One region of the Shewanella sp. cp20 genome, then DNA from elsewhere that is predicted to be linked to it. Evidence: predicted binding sites of a transcription regulator. Region 1 holds the regulator's gene; the other holds the start of a gene.
The links. Region 1 encodes MetJ, which represses methionine synthesis genes. Its sites were predicted from a motif close to TAGACGTCTAGACGTCTA; they were not measured.

Region 2: the regulator MetJ is predicted to act here: its motif matches at 5,377-5,394, upstream of metE (5-methyltetrahydropteroyltriglutamate--homocysteine S-methyltransferase).

What each region holds. Positions count from the first base shown of each region.
Region 1 is NZ_JPII01000006.1:7,278-15,349, reverse strand. Features, by position in the region: gene DB48_RS00190 (bifunctional aspartate kinase/homoserine dehydrogenase II) at 1-1,216, opposite strand, end outside; gene metB (cystathionine gamma-synthase) at 1,236-2,402, opposite strand; gene metJ (met regulon transcriptional regulator MetJ) at 2,627-2,941, shown strand; gene DB48_RS00175 (sulfite exporter TauE/SafE family protein) at 3,019-3,759, shown strand; gene DB48_RS00170 (conjugal transfer protein TraF) at 3,824-5,020, opposite strand; gene DB48_RS00165 (c-type cytochrome) at 5,530-5,859, shown strand; gene DB48_RS00160 (DUF3373 domain-containing protein) at 5,922-7,634, shown strand; gene DB48_RS00155 (tetrathionate reductase family octaheme c-type cytochrome) at 7,679-8,072, shown strand, end outside.
Region 2 is NZ_JPII01000008.1:15,316-23,387, reverse strand. Features, by position in the region: gene DB48_RS02130 (glutamate synthase-related protein) at 1-1,169, shown strand, start outside; gene DB48_RS20180 (hypothetical protein) at 1,231-1,371, opposite strand; gene DB48_RS02125 (tetratricopeptide repeat protein) at 1,373-2,887, shown strand; gene metE (5-methyltetrahydropteroyltriglutamate--homocysteine S-methyltransferase) at 2,987-5,266, opposite strand; gene DB48_RS02115 (LysR family transcriptional regulator) at 5,467-6,366, shown strand; gene DB48_RS02110 (hypothetical protein) at 6,447-6,713, shown strand; gene DB48_RS02105 (HDOD domain-containing protein) at 6,813-7,544, opposite strand; gene DB48_RS02100 (arylesterase) at 7,797-8,072, opposite strand, start outside.

The DNA of each region.
Region 1 (8,072 bases):
GAGGGTGCGCCTCACGGCTCAGCAGGCGCGAGAAGCCGCGGCGATAGAGACTGGCATCGGCGCTCACCAGAGCCACCAGGCCGAGATCGTCACGAAGCTGTAACTCGTCTATGCCCAGCTCGCTACGTTTGGCCTCGAAGATGGCCTGGGCCTGCTTCTGATTCTCATGGGTAAAGGCCAGCTCGGCGCGGCCATGCGCCAGTGACCAGTAGGCCAGCGGCGTCAAACCTGCCTGGGCAAAACAGGCCAGCAGCTGAGGCAGTTCGACCGCTATGGTCAGGCTAAACAGACTGACGCTGGACAGACTGGTGACAACCGGGGCGCTGGCCGAGGAGCTCTTAGGCGCGATCAAGGTAAAATCAGTATGGGGCGCATAGCTTGAACGCACCGCCAGGCTGACCTCGGTATCGAACAGCGGCTGCAGGGTACGGTTGTGTAGCACGGGAGAGCCAAGGTGCGCCAGGCGGTTCGCCTCGGTGAGCGACATGCTCTTGAGCAACTTGGCATCGTTAATCCGGTTAGGGTCGGCGTTAAACACCCCCTCGACATCTGTCCAGATGGTGACACGTTCGATATCGGCCAGGCTGGCTAGCAAGGTTGCACTAAAATCTGAGCCGTTACGGCCGAGCAATAGGGTATCGCCCTGCTCATTGGCGCAGATAAAGCCGGTGATAACCAGACGCTCTTGAGGGTGGGCCTCAATCAGGGCCTGTACCTTCTGGCGCGACTCGCCGATTCGGATCTGCGGCACGGCACCTTCGTCGGCCACCAACAGGGTGCGGGCATCCACATCAAGCGCCGCCACGCCAGACTCACGCAGTAATGCCGCCAGCAGACGCGAAGACCAGCGCTCGCCGAAACTCACCACCTGGTTACGTTGATAATCGTTAAGCTCATCGAGCGACAACAGGCTGCTAAGTTGCGACTTGTCGGTTGCTAGGCGCTCTCTCAGGCTACGGGCCTGCTCGTTGGAGAGCAGCTGCTCGATCAGATTCTGCTGGTAACTCACCAGCACCTGTAACTCTTCCTGCCACAGCTGATCTGTGTCGCACAGCTCCAGCAAACGATATAGGAAATTGGTACTCTTACCCGCGGCCGACACCACGATGAGATCATCGCTATGGCCATGGGTCAGTAAAATGTGGGCGACGCGGCGGTAACAATCTGCATCCGCTAAACTAGAACCACCAAACTTATGCAAATGACATCGTGTCATTATCTGCTCCTCAAACCCTTTAACTACTTACCGCGATAGCCGCTTCTAAACCCGCAAGAATATCTGCCACCAGATCCTCGCCATCTTCAATGCCCACTGACAAACGGATCAGGGTATCTTTAACGCCCGCCTCGCGGCGCGCCTCTGGGTCCATGGCTCTATGGGTCATGGTTGCGGGCACCGCCACCAGACTCTCAACGCCCCCCAGGCTCTCGGCTACCGAGAAGTATTGTAACGCATCTAAAAAGGCAACGAGTGCCGATTCGCCACCTTTTAATTCAAAACTGAGCATAGCGCCGAATCCCTTCTGCTGTCGGGCAGCAATTTCGTGGCCAGGATGCTCGGCAAGCCCCGGATAATACACTTTTTCCACCGCCTTGTGGTCACAAAGCAGCGCCAATACCTTCTGAGCGTTGGCTTGATGTTCACGAATACGTACCGACAGGGTTCTCAGTCCTCTCAGGGTCAGGTAGCTGTCGAAGGCCGACCCCGTCAGGCCCAGGGTATTTGACCACCAGTGCAGTAGCTCACCGATCTCAGGGTCTTTCGCCACCACGGCGCCGCCCACCACGTCACTGTGACCATTGATATATTTAGTGGTCGAGTGCACCACAATGTCGGCACCAAGCAGTAATGGCTGTTGTAATACGGGAGAGAGGAAGGTGTTGTCCACCACGACCTGGGCGCCGACCTTATGGCTCGCCTGGGCGATGGCCTGAATATCCACCACTCTCAGCAGCGGATTAGAAGGCGTCTCCAGCCACACCATCTTAGGCGACTGAGCCAGTGCCAGCTCAAGCGCTCGCTCATCGGTTTGATCCACCACCAGAAGCCTAAAGGCGCCCTTTTTAGCCAAATTGGTGAAGAGTCGATAGCTGCCGCCATAGCAATCGTGTGGCACCACCAGTAGATCCTCCGGCCCAAGCAGGCTGGTCACTAGGGTGATGGCCGCCATGCCAGTACAGGTCACCACGCCGCTCGCCCCCTGCTCCAACTCGGCAATTGCCTCCCCCAGAATAGAACGGGTCGGGTTGCCGGAACGGCTGTAATCGAAATCCCGCGGTTGCTGATGCCCTTCAAACGAGTAGTTTGTCGACAGATAGATAGGCGGCACCACGGCACCGTGCTGAGTGTCTGACTCTATGCCTCGTCTTACGGCGGCGGTGGCTAGTTTACGCGCTGTCATCTTCAACTCCTCAATATGAATCCGGGCAGGCATCTTAGACAAAAGGGATGTCTGGACGTCTAAATGTACCTAAGCAGATAGTGAGCGTCAACAACTTTTAGACGTTTAGACGTCCAAACATTTAGAAATCTATTTGCATTTACCAAAAATTCGAGGCAATAATTTGACTGTAATTTGTAAGGGTTTAAAATCTGCACCGAATTTTAGAATTTACAGGTGAGTCAATGACTGAGTGGAATGGCGATTATATCAGCCCCTATGCTGAACATGGTAAGAAGAATGAGCAGGTAAAAAAAATTACTGTCTCCATTCCTCTAAAGGTGCTTAAGGTGTTAACCGACGAGCGCACTCGGCGCCAGGTCAACAACTTGCGTCACGCCACCAATAGCGAGCTGCTATGCGAGGCCTTCCTGCACGCCTACACTGGTCAGCCACTTCCCCAAGACGATGACCTGTCTAAAGACAAACCCGATAGCATCCCAGCCGAAGTCAAACGCCTGATGACCGAGATGGGCATAGAGTGGGAAGAGATGGAATAATCCACTCATACACGAATCGATAGAGGGATCGCTTAGCGATCCCTCTTTAGTTTTCAACTTTTATCTGGAACATCCCAGTGCCTGCACTTCCACTCGATCCCCATATTCTGGCGCTCTCCTCACTCATCGTCTTCGTCGGTGCCCTTACCCAGAGCCTCATCGGCTTTGGCATGGCGGTAGTTGCCGCGCCGCTCCTCTATCTTATCGAGCCGTCACTGGTGCCGGCCCCCGTCATTCTGATGGGCTTCTCTATTGCGCTGCTGACCCTGCTGCGCGAGCGTGGCGCCCTGGAATTCAACGGGCTACAGTATGCCCTACTGGGGAGGATCCCCGGCGGCTTTATCGGTGCGGGCCTGCTCCTGCTCGCGCCTCAGGCCATACTGGGCATAACCATCGCCATCATAGTGGCCATCGCCGTGCTGCTCAGTCTGCTGCGGCTCAACCTGGTCGTTAACCGTCGCAGCCTGTTTATCGCCGGGGTGATCTCCGGCATCTTCGGCAATGTTGCTGCCATCGGCGGACCACCACTGGCCATTTTGCTCTCGGGCAAAGACGCCAAACAGTTTCGGGCGGCACTATCGGCCTTCTTCATCTTTAGTTCCACCATTGCGATTGTTATCTTAGGCCTCACCGGCCTGCTGACCCTGCACCATTTCTATTGCTCGGCGCTGCTGCTTCCCTCAGTGCTGCTCGGTTATCTGGTGGCTAATCGCCTGGTAGGACGCATAGACAAAAACAAGACCCGCATCATGACTCTGGTACTCTGTAGTCTGAGCGCTATCTTGCTGGCGCTAAAATCCCTTAGCGCCCTGCTTTAAAGAGAAAGGAAAAAGATAAGGCCGGCATCATCGCCGGCCTTTGACATTATTTAAAGATGAGTCGTTAGAAATGATACGAGGTCTGAATCACACCGCCAACGGCGTCATCTGTACCCACTAATCCGGTAAGGTCCAGATTAAAAGAACGGCCTATGGTAAAGCCTGTGCCCAGGGTATAGAGGTTACTGCTGGTATCTTTCATGTCGTGGCGATAGCCGACACGCAACGCCAGCCAATCGGTCGCCCGCATCTCACCGCCCAGTCGCCAGTATTGAGTTTCGCCTATCTCATCGAAACGTTTATGACTATTGAGATCCACATCTGTGGTCAGGCTGAAATTGTCCCAGTCATAGGCAACACCTAAGGTATATAAGGCCTCGACCCGATAGGTAAACTGACGTCCCAGAGCCTCCACGGTATCGACCTTCTGACTCACCAGGTTGCGCCCAGACAAGCCCAGAGTCACGCCATCCATGGGTTGAATGGCAACGCCAATATCCAAGTTTGCCACGGTATCATCGTTGCGGTACTTGCTGTCATCGAAATCATCGGCATCGAAGTTGTTGGCACTCACCACATAGTTATAGGTATCGATACGCTGTAGCTTGGGGGAGATACCGACGGCCACCGGCATGTTCACAATCGATAGCGGGAAGCTCAGGGCTACCCCGATCTCTGAGATAGCCCCGGCAACCACGGCCCCTTGAGAGTCCAGATCCGTCACCTGGGGCGGGTTGTTGGGATCCAAATCGGTCAGGGTATCGATATCACTCTCCTCGATCACCGCCACACTCACCGCATCGATATAGGTCTTATAAAAAATAGACATAGGCATGCGCTTGGTTGGCAAGACCACAGAAAACCCCAGGCCCACGCTGGCATAGGCATTTTCACCATCGAGAGATCTTAGATCGGCAACCAGCATGTCGCGATAATTGGTAATGCCCGCCACATCACTGGCATTGATGGCCGCCTCTAGGCCGTCATAGGAGTCCTGCAGGGCATCGAACTTGTCGGTCAGGTTATCGACATCTGCCACCTCGGCACCGAGCACGGGCAACATCACCGCGCCGCCGGAATACTTGGGCGCATGAATGGCTAATAAGGCGGGGTTAATAAAGGCGGCCCCCTCACGGTTTGAGGCCGCCACCCCGGTTCCGCCCATGGCATCACTGCGAGCCTCGTTGTAGAGAGAAGCGGCAGACGCCAGAGAGGCACTACCAGACAATAACACCGCGATGACCAAGCTAAGGTATTTCATCTCATTCACCCTGTTCATTATTTTTGTTCTCGCTCAGGAAGCTACCCGAGTCGTCTTTAAAGATAGACTAAGACAACAAAAAAGTGCGCTCCAAACCTGAGGTTTAAACACTTTTTTTCAAATTATTTTGTCGCGCCTATCCACACATATAAATCCTGTCGATTCGGTAGGCAGCCTTATCCCCTACACAGACGCCTATGCAATACAAACACAGCCAAGAATACCCATTTAGAGATAACTTAAATAATAAAGTGTGATCTGCCTTGGCACTTTTATAGCGATACCAGAAACACAGCGCACCAACCAACAAAGCACAAAACCATTAAATTTCATAACCTTATAAAATATTCATTAGATTTATATCCATGATATTTTTATCAATTAGATTTTTTTCATGAAAGTGATCAACATCAAGTTTACAACTACTCCCTTTTGGTAAATTTTCCAACAAGAAACAAGCATTTTGTTTCAGGTTAATAAATCGCTCAGAGTAGCGATTAAGGAAAATGATGATGAAAAACGTTGCCAAAATAGCTACATGCATACTCCTCGCCCTCACAGTTGGCGGACAAGCCTACGCCGTCGACGGTGGTAACCCTAAGAAAGGGAAACACCTGTATAAAAAAGAGTGCAAAGCCTGCCACAGCAAGGGCGATGCCGCCGGTGAACTGACCCCTATGAGCAAGACCATGAGCCAATGGGATCGTTACTTCAAACGTGACATGCATAAAGTAAAGCCGGAAGTCTTCGAGAAGCTCTCTGAAAAGGATCGTTTAGATATCCAACAGTTCCTCTATGACCATGCGGCCGACTCAGATCAGCCACAGACATGCGGTTAACCACGGACTTGTTATCGGTGCGCTCGTCAACAACCCCAACGAGCGCATAAGGAGAGATTCACATGCGTACTCTACTATCCATACTCATCGCAAATGCACTCGCCATCTCTGGCTCAGCCTATGCCGCCGATAGCGATGCACAAAAACTAGCCGAGCTTAAACAACAGCTTGCCGATCTCACCGAAGAGATTGAAGACATCAACAGTCGTGTCGACAAAAACGAACGCCATAGCGCGCTCGATAGAATTCAACTCACTGGCGATTTCCGTACCAAGGCCCATTCATTGCACTATCAAAATGTCACCTGGAACCCTGCAATCAAGGTAGACTTCAATGATTTTGGTGCAAAAGCTATGTCTGGTGCCTTTGGTATGCCCAACGATCCCAACTCCCCCTTGGGACAGATGATGCAGGCCAACCCGGATCTGGCCGCCGCCTTCCAGAGTGGTATGCTGCAAGGCGTGATGCCCTACGTCTTGGCGCCCAAGACCACTCAGGACATTAACAACGACATCTTCTACACCACACGCCTGAGACTAAACCTCAAGGCCAAGGTATGGGATAACGTCAACTTCGCCGGTCGTCTCAGTATGTATAAAAACTGGGGAGACTCTACCGGCGTGCAGGTGTTCGATTCCTGGCGTTCATTCACCATGGATGGCACCAACAGTGGTAACACCAGCGGTGACTGGCTCCGCGTAGAACGCGCCTACTTCGACTGGAAAAACATTGGTGGTTCAAAAACCTACCTATCTATCGGTCGCCGTCCATCAACCTATGGCCCACCAACCCAATACCGTGAAAATGAGATGCGTGGCGGCACGCCATCTGGCCATCTGGTTAACTTCAACTTCGATGGTCTGACCCTGGGATACAAACTGGGTGAGATCACTGGTATCGACGGTCAAGTGGTGCGTTTCTGTTATGGCCAGGGCTTCGAGTCACAGTGGGGCAACGGTGAGATGTTTGGCGATATCGTCACCAAAGACACCCACCTGGGCGGCTTTAACATCGACGCCATCAACGACGGCAACCACTTCCTGCAAATCACCCTGTTTGGCGCCAAAGATATCAACGACGGCTTCAAGGGCACCATGGCCTTCCCCACACAGCTGGCTGGCATCTTCGCGCCGACCATGTACCAAGATATGCAGAAGTTCAGCAACTTCAACTTCCAGACCCGAGTACAGCCTAGCGGCGTGATCGGCGACATGTACCTGGGTGGCATAGGTTACGCCTACGAGAGCGATGAAGACTTCAAGGCCTTCGCCTCATTCGGCTGGACCCGCGCCGAAGGCAACGGTAACGCCGGTATGTTTGGTGGCATGCTTAGTGATGCGGTCTTCGAGGCACAACTCAATGCCGACGGCAGCGAGATCATCATGATGCCTAGCGCCGCCGACGAAGCCGACACCAAAGATGGTTACGGTATCTATGTGGGTATTCAGGTTCCGGCGCCATACGGCAAGTTCGGTCTGGAATACAACTATGGTTCCAAGTACTGGACACCATTCACCCAGGCCCAGGACGACCCTATCGGCAGCAAGCTGGCTACCCGTGGTCATGTGGCCGAGGCCTACTATATGTTTGATATCAACCCCAGGATGTTCATCAAGCTCGCCGGTCTCTATTACGACTACGAATATACCGGCAGTGGCACCCCAGTGGGCGCGCCGCAAAAAGTGGATGACGTGATCAATGGTTCGGCTTTCTCCATGTTGCCTGTGGTCGATACCGCCTATGACCTCAACGCCTCACTCGTCGTCAACTTCTAACTAAAATATCTCCCCCGGCCGCGGCCGGGGGTAGGGAATGCACCATGAAACACTCACTTTCTCTCACGGCGATGTTTGCCGCCGGAGTTCTCGGCCTGGCTAGCCTCAATGCCATCGCCGATAACCCCCATAAGGAAGCCATTCAAGGCCCCTTCACTCAAGGCTCTCAGGTGACCGAGCAGTGTATCGAATGCCATGAAGATCACGCCAAAGACTTCATGAAGTCGTCTCACTGGACCTGGGAACTGGAACAGAAGCTCCCCGGCCGCACAGTAAAACGCGGTAAGAAAAACGCCATCAACAACTTCTGTACCTCAATCGCGGGTAACGAGCCCAGATGTACCAGTTGTCACGCCGGCTACGGCTGGAAAGACAACAGCTTCGACTTTAGCGACATGACCAAGGTCGACTGTCTGGTTTGTCACGACACCACAGGTA
Region 2 (8,072 bases), on a different contig from region 1:
GCCATCACGGCCCCATGGTCGCCATGGGTGTCCCCAGGTATCAGCTGCCCAGCTGGGACGAGATTCAGATCATGACGGCCCAGATAGCCAGCAAGCCTCTGTTTGAAGAGGAGGCCGTCGACACAGAGCTGATCATAGGCCCAGAGGCGCGCAAGCCGCTGAGGCTCAAGATCCCCCTGCTGGTGTCGGACATGAGCTTCGGCGCGCTATCGGAAGAGGCCAAGACCGCCCTGGCCAAGGGGGCCGAGCTGGCGGGCACAGGGATCTGCTCGGGTGAGGGCGGCATGTTGCCCGAGGAGCAAGCGGCCAACTCCCGCTACTTCTACGAACTGGCCAGCGCCCAGTTTGGCTACCAGGAGGCCTTGATGGCCAAGATACAGGCGTTCCATTTCAAGGGGGGCCAGGGCGCCAAGACAGGCACAGGCGGTCATCTGCCCGGTAGCAAGAACCAGGGCAAGATCGCCCAGATAAGAGGCATTCCTGCAGGGCAAGATGCCATCTCACCACCGCGTTTCAGGGACCTCAACTCGGTGGCCGACTTCAAACGCTTCGCCGACAGGGTGCGAGAACTCAGCGGCGGCGTGCCTATCGGCTTTAAGCTCAGTGCTAACCATATCGAACGGGAGATCCAGTTTGCACTGGATGCCAGCGCGGACTACATCATACTCGACGGCCGAGGTGGCGGCACGGGCGCGGCGCCGCAGATCTTTCGCGATCACATCAGCGTGCCCACCATTCCAGCCCTGGCCCGCGCCCGGCGCTACCTCGACCAGCAGGGCGCCAGCGGCAGGGTTACCCTGATCATCACTGGCGGTCTCAGGCTGCCCATGGACTTTGTCAAGGCGATGGCCCTTGGCGCCGACGGCGTGGCCCTGGCCAACAGCGCCATGCAGGCGATCGGCTGCGTGGCCGCCCGCATCTGTAACACCAACAACTGCCCCGCCGGCATTGCCACCCAAAATGCCGACCTGCGTCAGCGCCTAAACATAGATAAATCGGCGCAGCAGCTGGCCAACTTTCTTCAGGCCTCCACCGAACTGATGCAGGTGATGGCCAGGGCCTGCGGCCATCACAGCCTGCAAGATTTCAACCTGGACGATCTCGCCACCTGGCACAGCGAGATGGCCAGGCTGTCGGGCATCCCCTACGCCGGGGTGACGCCTATCTAGGCGTTAGCGAGCATCATCTAGCCTAATCTAAGGCACGTAGGCTTAAGGGGGAAGCCTTAGGTTAGGCGATAAAAATAAACAGGCTAATGGCTTGTTTAATAAGATAAACCGGTGCAAACTTGCCGCCGAGGATCTCGGGACGAATCCATCGCCCAACATCAGCACTCGCCTCATTGCTGCCATAGACAATGTGAAGGACCACAATGCAAGTCGTTATTTTATCGGTAATCTTAGCCCTACTCTTCATCACCCTGCTGCTGGTCTACCTTAACTGGCGCAATAAACAACCTCTAGCGATTAGCGGCGGCCCTGACGAGGTGTTGTCTCAGGCCAGCCAACTCTTGAACCGAGGCAAAGATGCCCAGGCCATCGACTATCTTGAGCGAGCGGCCGACATGGGCATGGCCCATGCGGCGCAGTTTCTCGGTGAACTCTACAGCCTGGAAGGCACCCATCTGTTTGATCTGGCTAAGGCCGATCACTGGTTTCAACAGGCAGCCAGGCTTGATGAGCAGATTGCCGAGCTTCAACGCCAGATGCTCAAATTTAAGGTCCATCCCACCCAGGAAGCTGGCAAGCGGCAGCTCGAAGAGATGTTGAAGCCAGGTGCCGATCAGGGCAATAGCAAGCAGCAGGCCGAGCTCGGCAGGCTCTATCAGGAAAGCCCGCTGCTGGACCCCGACGGCACCAAGGCGCTGCACTATCTCGGCCTCGCCGCCGAGGCGGGCGACACGCAGGCGCAGTACCATCTGGCCAACCTGCTACTGGCCCCTCACCACGGCGAGCCCGATCCCATCAGGGCAAGAGCCCTGCTGGAGGCCATTACCGAAAGCGACCCCTTAGCCAAGAGCCAGCTGGCGCAGATGCTGCTAGCGGGAGAAGGCGGCCCGGCCGAGCCCCGCGAGGCAGAGCGCCTGATGCGCGAGGTGGCCGAGGAAAACGACTTTGCCCTCATCGAGCTGGCACACCTCTATCAGGAAGGCACGGCCCTGCCTCAGGATATCCCCAAGGCAGAGGAGTGCCTAAGACAAGCCCTCGCCATGGAGAATCACAGCGCCGCCTATCGCCTGGGCGAGTTACTGCTCAAACATAAACGCGATAGCGACAGCCACCGCGAGGCGATCGCCCTGCTCACGCCGCTGGCCGAGCAGTGGTGGACAGATGCCCTCTTCCTCCTGGGCAAGGCCCATGAAGATGGATTAGGCACCCGCCGTCATCTGCCCACGGCGCTGAGCTACTACCGCTTGGCCGCCACAGATCCCGCCCCCTATCACCTGACGCGGGTCGACGAATTAAGTGCCAAGATGGGAAGCTATGAGCTGGAGCAGGCCGAGAGCCTGTATCGGCAGTTTTTGACCGAGCATCCGCTGAGCCAGGAACAACTGGCCAGCATAGATCTTACCCATGGGCTGCGACTGTTCCATGAAGATGACAGGGGACGACGCCATCCCAGAGAGGCCATCGCTTACCTTGAGCGCGCCGCGCTCGCCGGCGAGAACCTGGCACTAGAGCCCCTGCATCAGGCCTGTGTAGAGACGGGGCAGAAGGTAGACGCCGCCATCTGGGCCCAGCTGGCCCTAACGGATCAGTTTTACTATCTCCCCACTGGCGAGCTGGAGGTCAGTTTAACCAGGCTCAAACAAGGCTTTAGCGAGGCTGAAGAGGCGCTGTTTGCACAGCGCTTCGCCGAGAGACAAGCGACACTCGCCGCCAACTGATTAGCTAACGGTGCAGATGAGCCAGGTCATAAAAGCGTAAATAAAAAGCGTAACGGGCGATCCGTCTTGGGCTCGCCCGCTGCGTGTTAGAGACTCGGCCTAGCCCAGGCGTCGCCTCAGCTCCTTGGTCGCCTTCACCATGTTAGCCAGCGCCGGCTCCACCTCATCCCAGGTACGGGTCTTGAGACCACAGTCGGGATTTACCCAGAGCTGGCCCACGGGGATCTTAGTCGCCGCCTTCTCGATAAGCGTCACCATCTCCTCAACCGTTGGAAGATTAGGACTATGGATGTCATATACTCCTGGGCCTATCTCGTTGGGATACTCGAAGTCCTCGAAGGCATTGAGCAGCTCCATATGCGAGCGCGAGGTCTCTATGGTGATCACATCCGCGTCCATGGCGGCGATGGCGTCTATGGTGGCATTGAACTCGCTGTAACACATGTGGGTATGGATCTGGGTCTCATCCTCTGCGCCCGCGGCGCTGAGCTTAAAGGCGGCCACCGCCCAGTCGAGATAGTGCTGCCACTCGCTGGCCTTGAGCGGCAGCCCCTCTCGAAACGCCGGCTCATCTATCTGAATGATCCCTATCCCCGCCGCCTGCAAGTCGGCCACTTCGTCGCGAATAGCTAAGGCTAGCTGATTGGCTATCTGTTCACGGCCGATATCTTCCCGAGCGAAAGACCAATGCAAGATGGTCACAGGGCCGGTCAGCATGCCCTTCACCGGCCTGTCGGTCAGGCTCTGGGCGAAGCTGGCCCAGGAGAGTGTCATCGGCTGACGGCGCGACACATCACCATAGATGAGCGGCGGCTTGACGCAGCGCGAACCATAGCTCTGCACCCAGGCAAACTGGGTAAAGCCCACGCCATCGAGCTGCTCGCCGAAGTATTCCACCATGTCGTTGCGCTCGGCCTCACCGTGGACCAGAACATCTATGCCCAGCTTGAGCTGACGGCTGATGCTGTCGCGGGTCACCGCCTCGAGCTGGGCCACATAGGCCTGCTCGGTCAGATCCCCCTTACGCCAGCGACTACGCAGACCGCGAATGGCCGGTGTCTGGGGGAAGGATCCAATGGTGGTGGTAGGCAGCAGCGGCAAACGAAAACGAGCCTGCTGCTTGAGGCGGCGCTCACCAAAGCCGCTACCACGGGTGAAATCGGCAGGCGTTAACCCCTTGAGCCTCGCCTGCACCTCAGGATTCGCCGCACGCTCACGAGCCTCGCGCCTGGCCTCACAACGCGCCACAATGCTTTGCGCCTCATCGCTCTGTGGAGTAAGCAGCAATATACGCAGCTGCGCTAACTCATCGAGCTTCTGCCTGGCAAAACTCAGTTGATTGACCAGATCCGCTGCCAGCTCTGTCTCGCTCGCCAGATCCACGGGCACATGCAAGAGCGAACAAGAGGGTGCCAGCCAGACACGTTCGCCAAGATCCGCCACGACGCCACGCAGCCGCTCAGCCAGCAGATCCAGATCCGCCGCCCATACGTTGCGGCCATTGATCACCCCCAGGCTAAGCACCTGGGCAGGCTTTAGGCTGGCGGCAAACTGCTTAAGCTGCTGGGCATCGCTCACCAGATCCAGGTGCAAACCGTCAACCTCAAGATCGCTGATCACACCATGATGATGGGCCACAGAGCCATAGTAGCTGGCCAGCAGCAATTTAAGCCCCTGACCACTGAGTTCTGCGTAGGCTGGGGCGAAGGCCGCCTGCCACTCCTTTGCAAGCTCCAGCGCCAGTATCGGCTCATCGAGCTGTACCCAGGTCACGCCCTGGCTGGCAAAGCGCGCGAGTATCGTCCGGTACGCCTCGAGCAGCTGGGGAAGCAGGCTCAACTTATCGAAAGATTCGCCCTCACATTTGGCCAGATAAAGGTAGCTAAGCGGGCCCAGCAGGATAGGCTTAGGCTGATGACCCAGGGATTTGGCCTGTTCCACCTCGTCGAACAGCTGCTCGTAGGCGATAACGAAGCGTTGCCCTGCCCTGAGCTCCGGCACTATGTAGTGGTAGTTGGTATTGAAGTATTTCTTCATCTGAGCGGCGCGGCAGGCCTCTCCAGTGGGCGCTCGACCGCGAGCCACACGAAACAGGGTATCTAGGTCCACCTGCTCGCCGCTGCGATGACGCTCGGGGATGGCGTCTATGGTGGCGCTAAGGGTGAGCACCTGATCGTAGAAGGCAAAGTCCCCCACCGGCAGTTGCTTCACGCCCGCCGCCTGCTGCCACTGCCAGTGGGTTTGACGCAGCTCGCTGGCAACCGATTGTAGCTGAGCCTGGTCAATCTCGCCGCGCCAATACTTTTCCAGGGCAAATTTGAGTTCCCGTTGGCGACCGATTCGTGGAAAGCCTAATGAAGCAATATCTAGAGTTTGCATATTGTATACCTTTTGCATTAATATGAGCGAAATTCATGGTTAGCGCCCTTCGCTGTCATCGCAATCCAGGTTTGAGAACTGAAATTGCACAACAAACCAAAATAGGCGTCTGGACGTCTAGAAGTTTATTGTGCTAATCTGTTGTCTCGCAATCGAATTGATTTCACGAGCAACATGAGCCAAATTCATGTGAGGTAAAAATGATAGAGCTTAGGCATTTACGTACATTGGTCGCCCTGAAAGAGAGCGGCAGTCTCGCGGGCGCAGCCAAGAAGCGCTTTGTCACCCAGTCGGCCTTATCCCACCAAATCAAGGAACTGGAGACCCGCATCAACTCGGCGATTTTCGTGCGTAAGAGTAAACCCCTCTCCTTTACCCTGGAGGGCGCCCGTCTGCTCAATCTCGCCGAAGAGATCTTGCCTAAGGTGATAGAGACGGAAATCGATCTCAAGAATGGCCTGAGCGGCGAGGTGAAAGATCTCTTTGTCGGCATAGAGTGTCACAGCTGCTTTCGCTGGCTGATGCCGGTGATCGAGCAGTTTAATGCCAGCTTTCCCCACACCAATCTGGAGCTGTCGAGCCGTCATCTGTTCGATTCGCTGACCGCACTCAAGCAGGGACAGCTGGACGTGGTGCTCACCTCAGACCCTATTCCGGATCATGATATCGCTTATCAGCATCTATTCGATTTCGAGGTCAAGCTATTGGTCGCGGCAGACCATCCGCTGGCCGAACTCCCCTATGTCACGGCCGCGCAGCTAAGCGAACAGACACTGCTCACCTACCCTGTGCCGCTGGACAGACTGGATATCTACCGCCACTTCTTGGAGCCTGCCGGGGTGCCTGTAGCCAAGCAGATCCGCTGCGATCTCACCGCCATGTTGCTGCAACGCATCGCCTGTAAGGATGGGGTTGCCGCCCTGCCTAACTGGTCGATCAACGAGGCACACGGCCTGTCGCTTAAGGCGGTAAAACTTGGGCCAGAAGGACTCAAGCGCCCCCTGTTTGGCGCCTATCGCAGCAATGGCAGCAGTGCTCGCCTCGCCCAGCAATGGCTCAATCTGGTGACCTCAGAGGGACTGGAACGCCAGGGGCATTAGGCCAAACAGCAAGCCGAGTATACAAGATGATGGCATAGAGATAGACTGGGATAAAACTGGAGAAACGCTAAAGGATTAGTATGAAAATTGTGGCACTTTTTGTTCAGATCTGTCTGTGGTTTAGTATCGTCTTATCCCCCGCCTTGTTGGGTCTGCTTATGGGTGGCCTGTTAGCCTCGCAACAAAGCCAGACCAGCCTAAACGTTCCATTAATAGGCCTCATGCTTGGTGCACTTTTCGGAGCCATCTGGGCCGAATATATCCGTCGAACCCACGGCCTCAGTCAATTCTTAGGTCGCCTGGTAGCGACTCCCGACATTGACGGCCGCTCTGCTCACAAGCCTTGAGCCACTGCACCCTAGCCTCTTCTCTCACCCCCAGTTCATAAGAAATAAGACACAAAAAAACCTGCACTTGGCAGGTTTTCTTTTATCTGGTCGAAGGCCCTAGAGCGGGTTGAGCAGTTGATTGCGCATGGAAAGCACCCGGCGCAGCACTAAGCCCGGAGAGTCTGGGTTACGGGTCTGACGCAGGTTGTGGGCGATCATAAACTCTTCTCTAAGCTCTTCGTCCAGGCCTAAGGAGTCGAAGGCTTCCAGCGTCAGGGTCTGCTTCTGGTTATCGATCAATGACTTGATGATGGAGAGCGGGAACGACTGCTCCGACTCGGCATTCAGATAGGCGAAGGCGGTCAGGGCGATGATCTCGCCAAACACACTAAACAGCGCCAGGGTCTGTACCTCATCGGGATTGATGTTTACCCCTTCCATATGATGCAGGCTATCGACGGCGTCTGTAGCTATGCTCTCGGTAAGTGCCCAGTAGCCATACACCAGCTTCTTATAAGGCTGAGGCAGCTCATCGAGGCGCTCCTTGAGATAGAAGGTGAAGGCATAACGGTAGATATTGACCTGCCCCAGGCGCACAAGGGCATCTTTCAATGAACGGTTCTTCGAGGAGACTATGCCACCGGCATTGGCCGCCGAATTACTGCGCCATAGCAGGTGCGCCGCCAGGGCGGGATCGGAAGAGACGATGTCGATCACATTGCGAATATCGCCATCGGCAATAATGGCTTTCTTCAACGGGATCAGAATACCCCGTCGCCCGATAACCTGTTCTTCATTGGCAATAATTGCACGTACTTGAGTGAATACCTGATGCTCAAGATCTGTCATGAGAAGTCATTAACCTGATTTATTATTGGCACGGCGCCGTTTGTTATCCGAGAATTTACCCATAAAACGACTGTCTGGGTCAAGTCGATTTGGGGTAAAAACGGACATTAACCTAAATAAATTCATCTTGCCACTCACGCTAACCCTTTCGGCCTGATTAAACGACAAAATTCCGTCAGTTAACCAAGCGGTGGCATCCATAGATTGGCCTAAAGCCGGGGGCATATTTACTCGCTGCCAGCATCATCGAAACTATAAGGCACCAGCCTGTTGCAGACGCTGGTAAAGGTGCTCGGCGAGGCGGCGATAGCCATCATCATTGAGGTGAATCGCATCAGATTTTACCTCTGATAATTTTAGCAGCTCTGTCAGAAAATCCTCAATAAATAGCGGTTGATATTGCGCAGCCAACTGCTCGTACAGGGGCGCGGTTTCCAGCCAGATGCTCTTCTGGGGAACGCCGATCAGCACGACAGGAATATCTCGCCGCTGCGCCTCAGCGAGCATGGCGGCCAAATTGGCCTTCAC